Regions from separate parts of the Paenibacillus sp. OT2-17 genome, predicted to be linked through region 1. Evidence: riboswitches for the same ligand, from Rfam matches in the RefSeq annotation. Region 1 holds a riboswitch; the other holds the start of a gene.
What was found. Region 1 has a riboswitch for cyclic di-GMP ahead of GRP75_RS14705 (glycosyl hydrolase). Riboswitches for the same ligand answer to the same signal wherever they lie in the genome.
Positions count from the first base shown of each region.

Region 2: linked by a shared signal. The riboswitch ahead of GRP75_RS03850 (collagen binding domain-containing protein) and the one ahead of GRP75_RS14705 (glycosyl hydrolase) in region 1 are both predicted to bind cyclic di-GMP.

Region 1 is NZ_WUDQ01000128.1:252-7,805, forward strand. Features, by position in the region: partial or broken gene GRP75_RS14700 (hypothetical protein) at 1-1,047, opposite strand, end outside; gene GRP75_RS14705 (glycosyl hydrolase) at 1,096-2,670, opposite strand; cyclic di-GMP riboswitch class I at 2,684-2,764, opposite strand; gene GRP75_RS14710 (sugar phosphate nucleotidyltransferase) at 2,920-4,296, opposite strand; gene GRP75_RS14715 (UDP-glucose dehydrogenase family protein) at 4,963-6,291, opposite strand; gene GRP75_RS14720 (glycosyltransferase) at 6,297-7,397, opposite strand; partial or broken gene GRP75_RS14725 (glycosyltransferase family 4 protein) at 7,426-7,554, opposite strand, start outside.
Region 2 is NZ_WUDQ01000007.1:29,624-38,625, reverse strand. Features, by position in the region: gene GRP75_RS03875 (winged helix-turn-helix transcriptional regulator) at 1-262, opposite strand, end outside; gene GRP75_RS03870 (NAD(P)H-dependent oxidoreductase) at 452-1,126, shown strand; gene GRP75_RS03865 (TIGR02328 family protein) at 1,231-1,611, opposite strand; gene GRP75_RS03860 (DUF445 domain-containing protein) at 1,645-2,901, opposite strand; gene GRP75_RS03855 (AraC family transcriptional regulator) at 3,495-4,376, shown strand; cyclic di-GMP riboswitch class I at 4,427-4,507, shown strand; gene GRP75_RS03850 (collagen binding domain-containing protein) at 4,700-8,209, shown strand; gene GRP75_RS03845 (class D sortase) at 8,326-8,991, shown strand.

The DNA of each region.
Region 1 (7,554 bases):
ATCTACTTCATAATATTGAAGATAAGAACCGTATTTTTTTACATAATCGCGCAACTTTTGCTTGGCCGTCTCTGGTAGAGAACCATCTTTTTGCAGCTTAATATCACCTGTATATAAATACAAAGCAGACGATTGCATATTATACTGCTTTAACGTTTGATAGTAATCATCCACGTCTGTACAGGCCTTGCCCACATTACTGGCACAGGTGACCCTCATGACGTTGCCACTATAAGCAATGCCCAGCCACTTGAGAACGTATGGTAAATGCTTAACTGCACCCTGATCATAATAAAATTCTTTATTGTTCACATTTGTTCCGGTCAGTATATATTTACCGTGTACCGGTTCGGTCGCAGGTGAAGCTAACGTCTCCAAGCTCAAGTCATCCCAAGTCCACCACACATTTTTATCTTCTGCAGAGGAGCAGTATAGGCAGCGCGCTGTCTTTAGCTTGAGTACGTTAACACCGCTTTGCAATTGCTCTTTGGGTATATACAGCTCGTAGTTGTTTTTGAAATTATAAGTACTCCCAGTACCGGAAACCCCGGCAATCTGAATAATACCGGACAGCTGATGATTTGAAAATACAGCCATTTGCGGGACTGCTTTGCCCGCATCCAAAATCCGAACACGGAATATCATACCATTGGGAGGAATCTGATTCAGCTTATACTGGAGTGTCAGTTCAGGGTTCGTGGACGCATTCAAACCGGGAGGAATATCTCCACTGCTGAGCAATACCGGAACTGTTGTACTCTCTGCTTCCGACAATGCTGACAATGATCCTTTAGCAGACGATTCGGTAGAGGCAGCTGCTGTAGAAATATCGATATTATCCCTACCGACCACACCTTTGAATTCCGCTGAAGAGTCATCCCTCTGACCCAGCTTCCATACTGGACTGGCAGCCGCTACTTTATCCGTCTGCAATTCTGCGCTTCTTGAAGGCGTGTATATAAACCAAGCGATCATCGCTATAGCTACGACCGCTAGTAGTCCAGATAAAACTACTGAATACCTATGGGATAACCATTTTTTTATCATATGATCCACCCTCTCTCCTCAAATTTTTTGACCGGGAAAGAGTATCAATCAAGGAAGAAACAAAGCGTTTCCGGGAATCACCGCTTTCGCTTCATGCTGACTTTCCCACATTAGACGTGCCATCGCGTCGCCTTTTTCATCATAGTATTCCACTTTTAAATCTACCATTTTGCCTGCTTCCAAAGTAATACTACCTTTACGCTCTGTCCAGCTTTGTTTGAACCAGCTGTCAATAACCAACTTGCCGTCTACCCATACACGGATACCGTCATCGGATATCGTTGTGAACGTATAGGTCTCGCTATATTGCGGTTTGATTTTACCCGTCCAGCGAACCGAGAACTGATCGGCATTCACCTTTGGATCAGCTGCATTGGCACGCCAGTTGTAGTCCAGCTTGCTATCTGTACGGATCAAAGCAGGACTTCCGCTCAAATTCATATTGTTAAAATATTCGCCCTGCAGCCCGTTCACATATACCACATCAGGAACGGAAGGAGGAGTCGGAGCCGGGATAGGCTCACTTTGTCCCTCGTCCGGTAAGGTCGGTACGTCTGTCCCAGGTTGTTCGATTGCTGCCAGCCCATTTTTCACATCATCCCGCGTCAAACTCTTCGAATCATTCATATAATCCTGAATTTGATTTGTTGTGTTATTCTCAGTCAGCATCTTGCCCCAAGTCATGGAATATACCCATTTAGGTTGAGCCTGCAATACCTCAGAACTAGGCATCTCACCGTGCTCCCCAATGGCAATCGGCTTATTCCGTGCCAACCCGAGCAGACCTTCGTAATGACTTTGCTTAAAATCATTGTTGTAAATGTCTACTGCCAAAATGTCCACTTTGTCATCCCCCGGGTATTTCGGGGTATATGGGACGGTATACGAATTGGGAGCATTCGGACTCCATACCCACAGCAGATTGTTCAATTGATGTGTGTTTGTAAAACGGTCGTACATGATATTCCATAGCTGATTGAAATTATTTTTGTTTCCCCACCAGAACCAGTCACCATTCATTTCGTGGTAAGGTCTCCACAAAACCGGAACCCCTGCATCACGAAGCTGCTTTAACGATACAGCGACCTTATCCAGATCGGCAATGAGGAGGTTATACTGCGCAGTACCTGGAGTCACGTATTTGTTGAACTCTGCCTGACTTACTTTCGCCTGTACATTGGCCCAAGTCAGTGGCCTACCTGGTAGCGCTTCATGAAAAGTCATTGTCACAATACCACCGGATCTGTCCCAACGGATAGCACTATCGACGACATTTTTACGTTGTGCTGCTTCCGTAGCGTCAGATTGACCAGAGATAGCTCCCATCTCATAGCCGTGTACACCAACATATGCCTGACTGATTTTTTGGACCTTGTTACTTAATTCATCTGGACTTTCCAAATAATCATGCTGACCGGTGACTATTTTTTTCCCTGAGATGTTGAGTAAATAATTGTATAGTTCACGGGCCTGAGTAGAAGCGTCCGAATTAACAGGTTGTAATGAAGCGGCATTCGCCACCGACAGAGAATCTCCAAAACCGACGGGCAACAATGAAAAAAGCATAACAACGGGGAGTACATGACGTATCAGTCGATACAGAGGAATAAAATTGAATCTCACTTTCGCTCTTCCTTTCGGTAGCCAGGCTGCCATCCTTGTGGAAGGCCCTTTAGCTTTGCGTACCTGCCTTTCGACAGGGCTGCGTTTATCGTTGGAAGGAGTTTGGATTCCTTCTTACCCTAAGTATCGACTTTTTTTTACCAAAATTTAATAGGTCATGTTCATGAATTTACAGGTTTTCGCCCAATTTCGACAGTTTAGGCTATGAATTTTCATGAATTCGTCTTTTTTTCGTTTTTACGAAAATAATTAGGAGATAAATTGGTGACGGGAAATTTCATTCCAATCCATACAAAAGCGGACAATATCCTCTTCAACCAACTCAGAGCCAGTCTGCACCTCAATAAAATCCACATCGGTCACTGCCAAAATGCTATGCTTCGTCCCTTCAGGGATACGTACTACGTCACCAGCCTTCACTTTGTGCAGCTTCTCATTCAAAATAATTTCCGCTTCACCGCTAATAATGGTCCAGATTTCACTTCGTTTGAAATGAAGCTGGTAGCTGATATTTTTGCCTTTCCGTACGCGGATTCGTTTGGTCAATACCTCGTTACCCTCGTCATACTTGACATAATCCACAACCCGATACTGTCCCCAACGACGTTCTTCATACATTGGACGCTGATCATGAGCCTTGAGCACTTCCTTAATACGAGGACTTTCTGCCTTATTGGTCACAAGAATGCCATCCGGGCTAGCGGCTACGATCAGATCATTCGTTCCAATGATCGCCACAGGAATGTCTAACTCGTTAATAAGGCTCGTATTGACGCAATCCTCCGTTACTACACCTCTGCCCACTTGTTGATTAGACATTTCTTCTGTGAGTGTATTCCAGGTACCCAAATCCTTCCAAAAACCATCATACGGAAGAACTACGATGTCCTTTTCCTTCTCGACTACTTCATAGTCAAAGCTGATTTTTTCCAGAGATGCGTATTGCTTTTGCATTTCTTCATAATTAAGTGGCAACCCCTTGGATGCCAAGATATCCAGCAAATAACTTAATTTGAATGCAAAAACCCCGCAGTTCCATAGAGCATTGCGTTCAATCAGACGCTCCGCCTGCTCCCGGTCGGGTTTCTCTTGAAAATGGCTCACTTCACGGTAGCCTGTGCTACCTTGAGTGGCATCGTTTTTCGGAATAATGTAACCATATTTCTCTGAAGGATAGGAAGGGACAACTCCGATTAAAGCAAGCTTGCCTTCACTCTCCTGAAGCGTATGTTCCAGCTGGGCTACGGAAGCGAAGAAAGCATCCTCAACATAAGGATCTACAGGCAATATTGCTATAATTTCATCAGGTGAAACACCTGCAATGGAATATAGATAAGTCGCTGTCAGCGCAATCGCAGGAAAGGTGTCTCTGCGTTCCGGCTCAACAATGATGCGTGTATTCGGCCCGACCTGACTCTGGATCATTTCGACCTGTGCTCTCCCTGTCGCAATAAACGAGGATTCTGATAATCCGTTGTCTCCCAATTGTCTCCATACCCGCTGTACCATGGATTCAGAAATCCCCTCCGGGTTCTCCAGTACCTTCAAAAATTGTTTGGAACGGGAATCGTTGGACAAAGGCCATAATCTTTTACCGGAACCACCAGACAAAAGTACGAGCTTCATAACTCTCCACTTCCTCTCTATATTGGTTGGATGATCGTTCTGATGATGAGTTGACTACCCGCTACGGTATGAATTTAATCTTATGATCGCTGTTGGACCGGGATTCACTCGATTATATAAAATCGTATATAGGTTTGAATCCCACTAAGCTTATGCTTCCGATGCGAGCTTTCCTTTGGAAAGCTTTCAGGCGAACGCTCCGCTTCTCCAGATTCAAATCCATCCCTGCGCTACTCAAAAATGCATCATGCCGATCATACCGTTTATTGCAAAAGGCACGACCGGACATTATTAAGTCCGGTCAGCCTGTAAAATCTCACGTTTGGCGTTTACCTGCCTTGCTTCACAGGAGCGGCGCCGCGGTACAGCCGCATGGCGCTTTGATCGGAAGGAGCGGCATCAACCGCGCCGCTCCTTCTGATCTGCCCTTCTACTCCCCCCATAAGGTGGGAGTTTAAAAATTGTGACTCCACGGCGAAAAGCAGCGGAGCGGGCAGAATTGTTCTGGAGAAGCGTCAGCGTTTGCCTTTATCCCCGGATTTTAACCTTTGAATGTTTTATATAATCCAGAAAATCCGGGGGTAACAGCAATCGGAAGAACAATCTGCACGCGCAGCGCCTTCAGCGCCTCCAACACCGCCACAGTCACTTTTTAATCTGTCACTTTTAAACTTCCACTTTATCCCGATTCCACCCACTCATCCGCGGACGACCCACGGAGTAGTATTCCAGCCCGGAGCCTTGGATCTGTTCCTCACCGAATACGTTACGACCGTCAATGAGAACCGGTTTGTGCAGAATGGAGGCCAGTTGTACGAGATCAACTTTTTTGAACTCTTCCCAATCAGTCAACAGGCACACAGCGTCGCTACCTTCAGCGGCTTGCTGTGGGGATGAGCACCACATAATATTCGGGTGATCCACGCGCTCCTTGAATTTATCCATCGCAATGGGATCATACAGCTTGACAATAGCGCCTGCCTGAATGAGCGTTTCTACGATTTCCAGTGCTGGAGCTTCGCGGATGTCATCTGTATTGGGCTTGAAGGCGAGGCCCCAAATGCCAATGGACACACCGTTCAGTTGACCCAGCGATTCGCGCAGCTTGGATACAATCATAAAGCGCTGGTCGGTATTCACCTCGACCACCGATTTCAACAACTTAAATTCATAGTCTACATTACCTGCAATTTGGATAAGCGCATTTGTGTCTTTTGGAAAGCAAGAGCCACCATACCCGATCCCTGCTTGTAGGAAAGAGGAACCAATCCGTTTGTCCATACCCATACCGTCAGCCACACAGGTTACATCGGCGCCAACCTTTTCGCAAATATTAGCGATTTCGTTAATGAACGAAATTTTAGTTGCCAGAAACGCATTGGACGCGTATTTGATCATTTCAGCACTACGGATATCCGTCACATAGATTTTATCCGTGAAGACCTGATGCAGAGTGACCATGGTTTCACGCAATCCTGTATTGTCCAAACCAATAATGATGCGATCCGGATGAAGCGTATCATTGATGGCTGAGCCTTCTCTCAGGAACTCCGGCGCGGAGACGATATCGAAAGACAAACTCGTGTGACGAGCCAACACGTCCTTAATCTTTTCGTTCGTTCCGACAGGTACAGTACTCTTGGTCATAATAATCTTATACCCGTTCATGGCTTTCCCAACATCAGCGGCCGCCTGTTCAATGTACGACAAATTCGCCTCGCCGTTAGCCAGAGAAGGCGTACCTACCGCCAAAATTACGATATCCGAGCGGCGTACCGCATCGGCCAAATCCGAGGTGAACTCCAACCGGCCCGCTTCCAGATTCAACGCGATCAATTCCTCAATACCCGGTTCATAAATCGGAGATTCTGCCCGGTTCAACATGTCGATTTTGTGCTGCTCCAGATCGACACAAATCACCTCATTACCTTTTTGCGCAAAACATACACCCGAGACGAGCCCAACGTATCCAGTACCGATTACAGCCAGCTTCATTCCGTTCATCCTCCTTTTAGAAAGTTCACATAGGCTTGTTCTACATACTTTTTTAATTGATCCTTGAAGTTTTCTTCATCAAATTTGCGGGCATGGGTAATGATATCGTCCACATTCCATGCATGTTGCTCAACCTTTTCGACGGCCTCCAGCACATCCTCTACTTGATGCTTGCGGAAAAATACGCCGTTCACATGAGGAACAATCGTATCCAGCGCTCCCCCACCCTGAAAAGCGATGACAGGCCGTCCGGCCGCATTCGCCTCCAAAGGCGTAATACCGAAGTCCTCTTCACCCGGAAAAACGAGCGCTCGGCATTCTGCCATCAGCTTGTTAACCTCTTCATCCTCAAGCCTGCCGAGGAACTCAATATTCGGGGCAGCCATACCTTCGAGTCGTTTACGGTCTGGTCCTTCACCCACAATGCGCAGCTTGAGACCGTTACGTTTGAATGCTTCGATCGCGAGATCGATGCGCTTGTAGGACACCAATCGGGATACGATCAGGTAATAGTCACCGATGTTTGTAGCGCGTTTAAAACGGGATGTATTAATAGGTGGAAAAATCACATCCGAATCCCTTTGGTAATAGTGCAAAATTCTTCGTTTAACAACCGAAGAGTTGGCAACAAACTGGTCTACGTTGCGAGAAGTTTTGGCATCCCATGTTTTCAACCGGTTCATGTACAGCTTGAGCATGTTTTTGAGCAGGTTGGATTTGGACTGCCGGGCCATATATGTATCGTAATCCCAGGCAAACCGCATCGGTGTGTGACAATAACAAATGTGAAACGTATGTTTGGGTACCTGGATGCTTTTCATAAATGCACTGCTGGAGCTTAAAACAATGTCGAAATCCCTAAAATCAAAATCACGGATAGCAATGGGATACAGCGGCAGCACTCCTTTGAAGTTGTCCTTCACCCCTGGGACTTTTTGTAGCCAAGTGGCTCTAATATCCGCATCCTTCAAGTTACGCGACAGGCGGTCGTCGCTGAACACCGTTGTGAAGATAGGAGCCTCCGGATACATATCGTGGAATACCTCTACTACCCTTTCCGCTCCGCCCATTTGGATTAAGTAATCGTGTGCTATCGCTATTTTCATCTGAATCATCCTTTAACGCGAATGTCGGTCAGACTCCTGCCAACAAACCCTTATAGTAATGAACTATATCCTTAACTGTGTTCTCGATGACAAAATGCTTTTTGACCCGTTCCATCCCTCTCTCACCCATCTGCTGACGTTCTTGTGGATGCTCCAA
Region 2 (9,002 bases), on a different contig from region 1:
TAAGCGAGTATTCCACACGCGGTGGGTTCTCATTATAAATTTCACGGTGCACAATGCCATCTCTCTCCAGTTCACGCAACTGCAAGGTTAGCATCCGCTGTGTAATATTAGGTAAGGTCCGTCGAATTTCGTTATAGCGCCGCGGTCCTGTCGTCAAATGATACAAGATGACTCCCTTCCACTTGCCGCCTATAACCCCGACGGTTTTCGCTACCGGACATCCAAAATTAACGCTAACTGCATGTTCCATCTCCTGTGCCATGTATACCCCTTCTTTCTGTAGAATGTGTAAACCAATAGCCCCAGACGTATGACAAGGAACAAATATGTGCGTACTTGTTCCATGCAAAAACTTTCTATATGATAACTATATATTCGATATCAGCTCTCATTATAGTAGCAGAAAACCCATAGAGTACCAACTAAACCCATATCAAAAGGAGTACATTTTATGTCTAATACATCAGCTAAAAAACAGGAAATTCTGGACGCCTTTCTGTTCAGGCACGCCACGAAAGAATTCGATCCCAATCGCATCATACCAGAAGAGGATTTTCAGTTCATTCTCGAAACCGGGCGACTTTCTCCAAGCTCCGTTGGTTTTGAACCATGGCAGTTTGTAGTTGTACAAAATCAGGGATTGAGAGAAAAGCTGGCTGCAGTTTCCAGCGGCGGTCAAAAGCAGATTCCTGCGGCTAGCCACGTCGTCCTGATTTTGGCGCGCAAGGATGTTCGTTATGATTCTCCTTACGTGGAGTATATGTATAAAGAGGTTAAAGGTATGTCTGAGGAGGACTTTGCCTCACTGCCAGGCCGCTATAAGATTTTCCAGGGTGAAAATCAACGCTTACTGGAAAACGAACGTACGTTATTTGACTGGGCTTCCAAGCAAACCTACATTGCCTTAGGCAATATGATGACAGCGGCGGCTCAGATCGGTATTGATTCCTGTCCAATTGAGGGCTTTAACTACGATCAGGTGCATGCCATTTTGGAGGAAGAAGGACTGCTAGAAAACGGGCTGCTCGATATTTCAGTCATTGCTGCCTTCGGTTATCGCGCTCATGAACCCAAGCGGGAAAAATCCAGACAACCGCTGGAAAAGGTCACCCGCTGGATTCTGTAATCTAATATCCCGAGTCTCTCCCCCAAGCACTGAACACTGAAGCATCAAAAAAGCGGGCTTGCGGCACTTCATCTGAATGATGAACATACCGCAGCCCGTCTTTTTTAGGTCACTTCAATCTCTATTAAAATACCCTTGGAAGCCAGGTTATCCAGGCACTCCTTCATATACTCATCGTCATGCTCCACATATGCACCCGCGCCTGCCAGTTCCTCACCCAGCTCCGCCTCCCAAGGCTCACACTGCTTACCGCGATACAACGGCTGTTCCCATAGTGGATCAACATTGTACCCTCTGCTTTTCATTTCGTCCATAATGAGCCTATGATAGCGCACCAGCAGCATTGGGTGATAATCGAACACATAATTCACGGTGGCGTGTGGCTTGCCCCACCCATTCCCGCGCAGGGCACAGCACTCACGATGTTGCCCCAGCAGTTGCGGACGGGGTAACCTGTCGATTAAATGTTCATGCCAAAGCCTCATGCTTCCACAACCCTATCTGTAGCTTTTTCTGGTCTATTGGATTAGCATACGGATACCTGTCAGCACAATGCCGATCAGGAAGCCTGTAACTGCGCCGTTAATACGTATCCACTGCAAATCCTGTCCCAGTTTGTCCTCCATCAGTGCAATCAGGGATTTGTTATCCATTTTGTCTACATTTTCGCGTACCAAGTTACCAATTCGACTATGGTTGGCTTCCACCAGTCCAGTAATACCTTCCACAATTCGCACATTGATCTTGTCCAGCAGCTCGGTATTCCCTCTTAAATCAGTCAGCATCCGATCCAATAGCGGTAAAATATAGGTCTGCACATAGCTTCCGTCTTCCATGTAGTCCAATAAGCGTATACGCAGTTCTTCCATTTTGCCCAGCACTGACGCATCGCCTTCCCAGGCTTCAACAAGGCTATCCTTCCAGCCGTTCAACCCTTCCTGAACCGTATCTTTCGTCGCCAATCGGGTCACCTGTGTTCTCAGACCATCCAGCACGGCCTGGCGGCGCGGGTGCTCTTCCCTTTGCAGTTCTGCTACCTGATCCAGCAGGAAATGACGAATCATTTCACCCATACGCTCTTCGTTCAGATAGCCGAGGAATGCGTTCAAGGCAAACTGCATCAGCCCGCTCACCTGCAAACCGCTAACAGCCTGCATCCCTAAGGTGCCCAGCGTATAACCCGTTTCGGGTCGCAAAAGCCAGGACTCGGCTTGCTCCAGCGTGTAATCCAGTGCGCGGCGATCATAGCCCTTCTCGCTGGTTTGACGAGCAAGCGCCTCCAGCAGCGGTCCGGTGTCAAAGTCAGTCACCTGCCGCTTGAGCTCTGCCACGATGACCGGAGCCAATTCCGCGAGCGGGAGCGACTGGACGAGACGCTTGGCAAGAACATCTATGGATGCCGCCGCCTCCGGCGTGCGCATTCCTTTTTCCACACCGCCCAGTACCAAATCGGCCAAACGAATATCTGCAATTTTAGACGCAATGCTGTCTTTGTTTAGCAGGTTATTTTCCACGGTACTCACCAATGCATTCGTGAGCTTGTCCCTATTTTTAGGAAGCAGCGCCGTATGTGGTATCGGAATGCCTAGCGGATGACGGAACAAAGCAGTGACAGCGAACCAGTCTGCCAGTCCCCCTACAAGTCCTGCCTCAAAAGCTCCGGCTAATAAACGAGCCCAGCCATATTGCTGGAAGGGCAATGTGGCTGCAAAGCCTGCCCCTAGAATAACGAGCGACCAAGCCGCTGCGGTTTTCGTACTTTTTGGTTTTCCCATCCTGTAATCCTCCAAACTGACTGTCGAGTAAGTAAAGCACTATACCTGTATTACCCATCATATCATTGCCCGTGTCATTTCCAAAGTTGAAAGCACTTTTGATGAAACGCGCAAGGGCACTTTTTGCGTAATTTTTTATGCATATATCTCTCTTTTTTACATTCATGTTTGTGAACAAAATCACAGTACTGGGCCCAAACTCTTATTTTCAATAATAAGCCTTACGAACCATTTTAACAAAACCAAGTCCCAATTTTTTTAAACCGAAAGGAGAAGTGAACAAGAAAGTTGAATGGGCATAAGATACCTTTTTTCAGTACCATTTTGGTATTTGACCTCAGAAAGGATTTGAATCCATGATAACCCCAGATTCTTTCAACAGCATTCGACTTTTTCATATGGATTATCAGATTAAATATCCATAAAAAGCGAGACTCCCATAAAGCTCACACACATAATTTGATATATAGACATATTTGTTGTGATAAAATAAACTTTTATAAATAGGAAATCATGTTTAATCAGCCATTATATATTGGTAAATCAAACCAAGATATGCTAGATAAAATTGCTTTTTTGTAAAGGAATTGAATATGACAACAGACCAAAAAAACAACGTGGGCCTCTGGAATGGCGATCCGGTCGTAATTGTACGCACTCCCTCCGCTTTTGCCAAGCAATCCCTTTTATATATCCAGGAATTAGGCTACTTCCAAAAAACTTCTGCTTTTACGATGGAAAGGAAAGAACTTGCCTCTTTTTTGCTTGTCTTTACGTTGTCTGGTAAGGGAGAATTACTGTACCGGGGCAAGAAATATATCATAAAACCTCAAGATTTGTTCTTTATTAATTGCGAGGAATATGTTCAATACAGCACCTCCGGTCATGAATCCTGGGAGTATATCAGCCTGTACCTGTATGGCAACCTGATCGAAAATTTTTACGAACAATTTGCCAAGCATAATAAACCGGTCATTTCCATGCATAATCCGCATATTATATTGGATAAGCTCCATGCTCTGATTTGCGGGCAGTCTGACAGAAGTCTTTCCGCTGAGCTGCTAACGTCCAGGCTCATTGGTGAAATACTAATGTGCATTTTGCAACATCCCTATGATCATCCGCATGTGAATGCTGAAACCCTCAGCGAAGTACGCCGGGTACAACAATATTTGGATCAGTCCTACTGTGAGCGAATAACACTGGACTCGCTGGCAGACATGTTTGAATTAAACAAGTTTAATCTGGCTAAAAATTTCAAAAAGCAGATCGGTTTCTCTCCGATTGATTATCTCATTAATGTCCGTATCACAGCCGCTCAAAGCTGGCTTAAAACCAGTGACATGTCCATTGTGGATATCGCAAGGTACGTAGGGATTCCCAATACGAGCCATTTTATTAACCTATTCAAGGAGCATGTAGGAGAAACACCTCATTCCTTCCGCAAAAAATGGGGGAACCGTTCCAAGTTGTAAATGAGAGGTTACATGAAATCAGTTTGATAGATGATAGACGCACAAGCTATTCAAGTTAATGGCAAAACTGTCGAAAGGCAGTGACGCAAAACTATAGGGCCTTCCTATCCGGATGGCAGCCAGCTACCAGATGAACGAGCTTTTTATTATGTCTTTTTTACATAGATCCATCACAAATTGCTATGCCTCTCTCGAAGAAAGCCCTGATCGCTATGATCAGGGCTTTTTTTCTATTGGGATAGTCATGTCTGCCTAGCATGCTGAATATACTATTTCGAACGAAGCATTGCCATATTACGATGAATAGGAGAATCACTTGGAGCATGAGAACAAAAATAAATGTAATGATCATTGCCTTATTGCTCATTGTCCAAAGCTTTTTCAGCGCAACGCTGGCTTACGCAGATGCTCCAGCCCCAGAACTGCCGCAGAGTGCTGTATCTGATCCTACACCTACCGTTACAGATGCTGTATACGTTGTCCCAAACCTTGAACCTCCTGGGGAGATTCCTTCAAACACGGTCCCCTTCGTTCAAGGAGCAGTCAGTTCAAAGTCTCAACATGATGCAGCTCCGCAGAGCATATTAACGAAGTTGAGCCTGACAGACGAAGCAGGGCGTGTCATTGATGCGGTATATAGTCCAGACAGCCAATTCGACATCGGATCAGCCATCCAACTAGGCTATGAATGGGAGCTTCCTGACAATACCTATAAATCAGGGGACACCTTCATCTTTCATTTACCAGAACAGTTTGTCATCTACACTGATATCTCATCTCCGTTAGTCACTACCGACGGAACCGTGGGATACTTCACAGTAGATCGTCAGGGCAAGGTGATCATGACCTTTAACCAATATGTAGAGAATCACTCCAATGTCAGCGGCAAACTACAAGTTAAAACCGAGTTTACGAAAGAAACGGTGAAAGGCAGTACAGAGATCATCATTGCGATTCCGATCAAAGGCGGGGTACAAACGGTCATCGTGAATGTAAAACCCCAGTCAGGACCAACCCTAAGCAAACAAGGGAAAATAGAGGGCACCAATCAGATCGACTGGACCATTGATGTGAACAAACAACTAAACACCGTAAAGCATGCCCTCATCACCGATCCAATTCCTTCAGGGCTGGAACTCAGAAGAGACTCTATCCGGCTCTATCATCTACAAGTCAATATCGACGGCTCGACCGTTGTTCGAGACCTAGTGAATGCAAGTGAATATGCCATTGAAGCAGATCAAGCCGGGACAGGGTTTGTGATTCGTTTTCAAGACGATAGCATTAACACGGCCTATCAGATTCAATATTCCACGCGTATTATTGGCGATAAAACTCGTTTCTCCAACACAGCAACGCTTTCAGGAGATGCGATAGAGAACGTTGTTGCTACCGCTACTGTTCAGGTGGAACGTGGTGAATTTTTGTCCAAAAAGGTTGAAAAATATGATCATGCCACACAAACACTCTCGTGGGCCATAAGATATAACTTTAGCGAGACAAAAATCCCCGAAGCCAAAGCTCTTTTAATTGATCATTTCAATAAAACTCAAGAATTGCTGCCCGGTTCTTTGAAAGTATTTAAGGGAAACACACTGGAGGAGCTCCCATCGTGGGCGTATACTGTCATCCCAGTTGATTATCCGGACCGCAACGGCTTCAAACTTCAATTCAACTTCGACGTAGATTCAGCCTATACCATCCGATACCAGACTCAAGCCAGAGGCCGTGTCTATGATAATGGAAAAGTTATAAACATCATAACCTCGGATGGAACGCAGAAGATTGTATCGACGGAAATCATAAGCGGAGTTATGACTAAAATGTATGACACACCCAATTACAACACCAAAATCATACCTTGGGTGATTACCATCAATACAGACTTGTACATCATGAAAAATATTGTCATTCAGGATGTGTTTCCAAACGGGGGCTTGGCTTTGTTACCGGACACCCTGAAAATTCAAAGTGTTGACGGAACAACGGAGCTACGTGCGCCCACGGATTATGAGCTGGTTCCGCTATCACAGGACTATAAACAAGGATTTACGCTCATTTTTCATAAAGCCATTCAGAAGGCTTATACAATCAAGTATTCAACCACCTATAATAATGACTGGAAAACGGATACGACGAAGCCCGAGTTTCGTAATAAATCCCATATAGAATACCAGTTTGAAGACGGAGAAAGATCATCGCAAGGAGTGGAGTGCCCGATCTGGCCGGACTTTATGACACAACGAAACGGTGCCAAGCAAGGAAGCTATAATGCAACCTCCAAGCTCATTACCTGGGACATTAAAGCTAACTACAATCGCAAGATTCTGAATCACGCGGAAGTGAGAGACCCCTTGTTGCAAGGTCAGAAGTTACTGCCCGCCTCCGTAAAAGTATACGATATGACCTTGCTGGGATGGTGGGATGGCGTACAAAAAGGGGCTGAAATCCCGGCAGATCAATACACCATTATTCCTCCCTCCGAGCAAAATGGTAATGAATTGCGTATCCAGTTCAAGGAGCAGATACAGACTCCCTACTGGATTACCTTTCAAACTTCATTGGAAGGAGAACTGATTGAAAAGGAAATTCACAATCAAGCCCTTCTACTGGATGGACAAAAAACAGTCTCCGAATGGGCAGCGCAAGTCGCGGTACCTCATGGCGGAGAATATGTATCTAAAGTCGGTACACAAAATGGAAATAAGATCGATTGGAGCATCCGCATCAATGAAGGACAGTCCCATGTATCCAACGCTAAAATTATAGATCAGCCTAGCAACAATCAAATCCTAATTGAGGATTCCTTTCATTTGTACTCTACAATCATCGCTGCCAACGGAAATACCACCAAAGGCACCGAGTTGATTAGAAACCAAGATTACAAGCTGTATATCAAGACAGACGCTCAAGGCCAGCAAACTTTTGAAGTTACTTTTGCCAAGGATATTTCCACTGCTTTTATACTTGAATACCAATCGTTCATTCATGCTGAAGACAAAGCCAAGGTGAGTAATAAGGTTGCCTTTGAGGGGGATCGCTTGACGACAGAGATGCGAGAAACCAGCCAGGAAATCATCGTACGAACGTCTTCCGGCTCTGGTTCTGGCGGGGGTGTGACCGAAAGTCTTGAGCTGACCAAGGTAGATCAGGATATGCCTGACAAGGTACTGCCTGGCGCACAGTTTGCGCTCTATGATAAAGGTCAAAAAAGAGCCCCGCTCATTCAGACCACCAATGCGGAAGGCAAAATCATCTTTTCCTCCTTGCTTCATGACGATTATATCTTGGAAGAATTGGCAGCACCGGAGGGCTATAAAATCACCGAGGGCAAGCTCGAGATCAAAATAGACGCAACACTGCGACAAAGCTCTGGTGTAAAGAGGGTTGTGATCACCAATCGTAAAGAAAAGAAAAACGAACCAGGAACGCCTACTCATCCAGATCCTTCACCCCCGTCCGGAGGCTCAGGTAAAAAACATGACAAAGATCCAGAAATACCCGATACTCCGTCTATAACCGTTCCTCCGTCATTGCCAAAGTCTCCGGAGGACATACTCCCTCCACAGGAGGAACCTGCGCCTATACCGCCGGAGCCGCCAGCCGTCATACCTCATCAAGATCCTCCTCCTCCGCTGGATTCGAAAGACGATCCCGAACCTAAGATCCGTCTCAAGGTTCCGGGAAAAGAACCTGAAGAGCCGGAGGATACACCTGCGGTACATCAATTGCCCCAAACAGGTGAAAGCAGCCCCGTTCCGTTCTATTTGACAGGCATAGCGATGGTTATGTGGGGCGTATTTTTGAAATTCAGACGAACAAACAAAAAATAAAACCGATCACCTGCCCTGATCTCCCGGCTCATTCCATTCCCGATTGGAATGAGTCGGGAATGGGGCATTTTTCAAAAAAATATGTATAATCCGTACATTGCTTAGGGGAGGCGAGATTGCTGAGTCTGCGTAAACTTTCCTACGTATTTATTGTGTTAGGCTTACTTTTTATTTTGTTTCCTAAAGCGACAGAATGGAATGAGGATCAGGAACAAAGCAAGCTATTAAAAGCAGCAGAGCTACCATCTGGAAAAAGCGACGCGCTGTGGCCCCCCAGTCTTACAGACAGCTATGCTCGCTTGTCCACTGGTCTTACAGAAGTTCCGGTTAGTGAAGCACGACAAAATACTTCCCCATCCCCTGCTCCCATGGTAAGCGCTAATGAACAAACTCCCATAGCCACTATTAGTATAAGTCGTATTGCTTTAAAGCTCCCTGTATTGGAAGGCGCAACGAGGATAAATATGAGACACGCGGCTGTACATATGCCGGAAACGGGGACGCTGGGACAAGCGGGGAATGCCGCCATTGCTGCTCATCGAGCCCGTACCTCTGGACGTTTATTTAATCGTCTAAATGAATTGAAGATCGGGGATAAGATTGTTGTTAACACTCGGGGTAACCAATATGTATATAGCGTTTATAGCCTGAAGGTGGTTGATCCTACGGACGTGTCTGTTCTGAAAAGCTTCAAAAAACAAAAGCTACTTACACTGATTACATGTGCCCCTCTCGTAAACCCCACCCATCGTCTCATTGTTCAGGCGAAACTAAGCACCTAAAGCTATTTTAA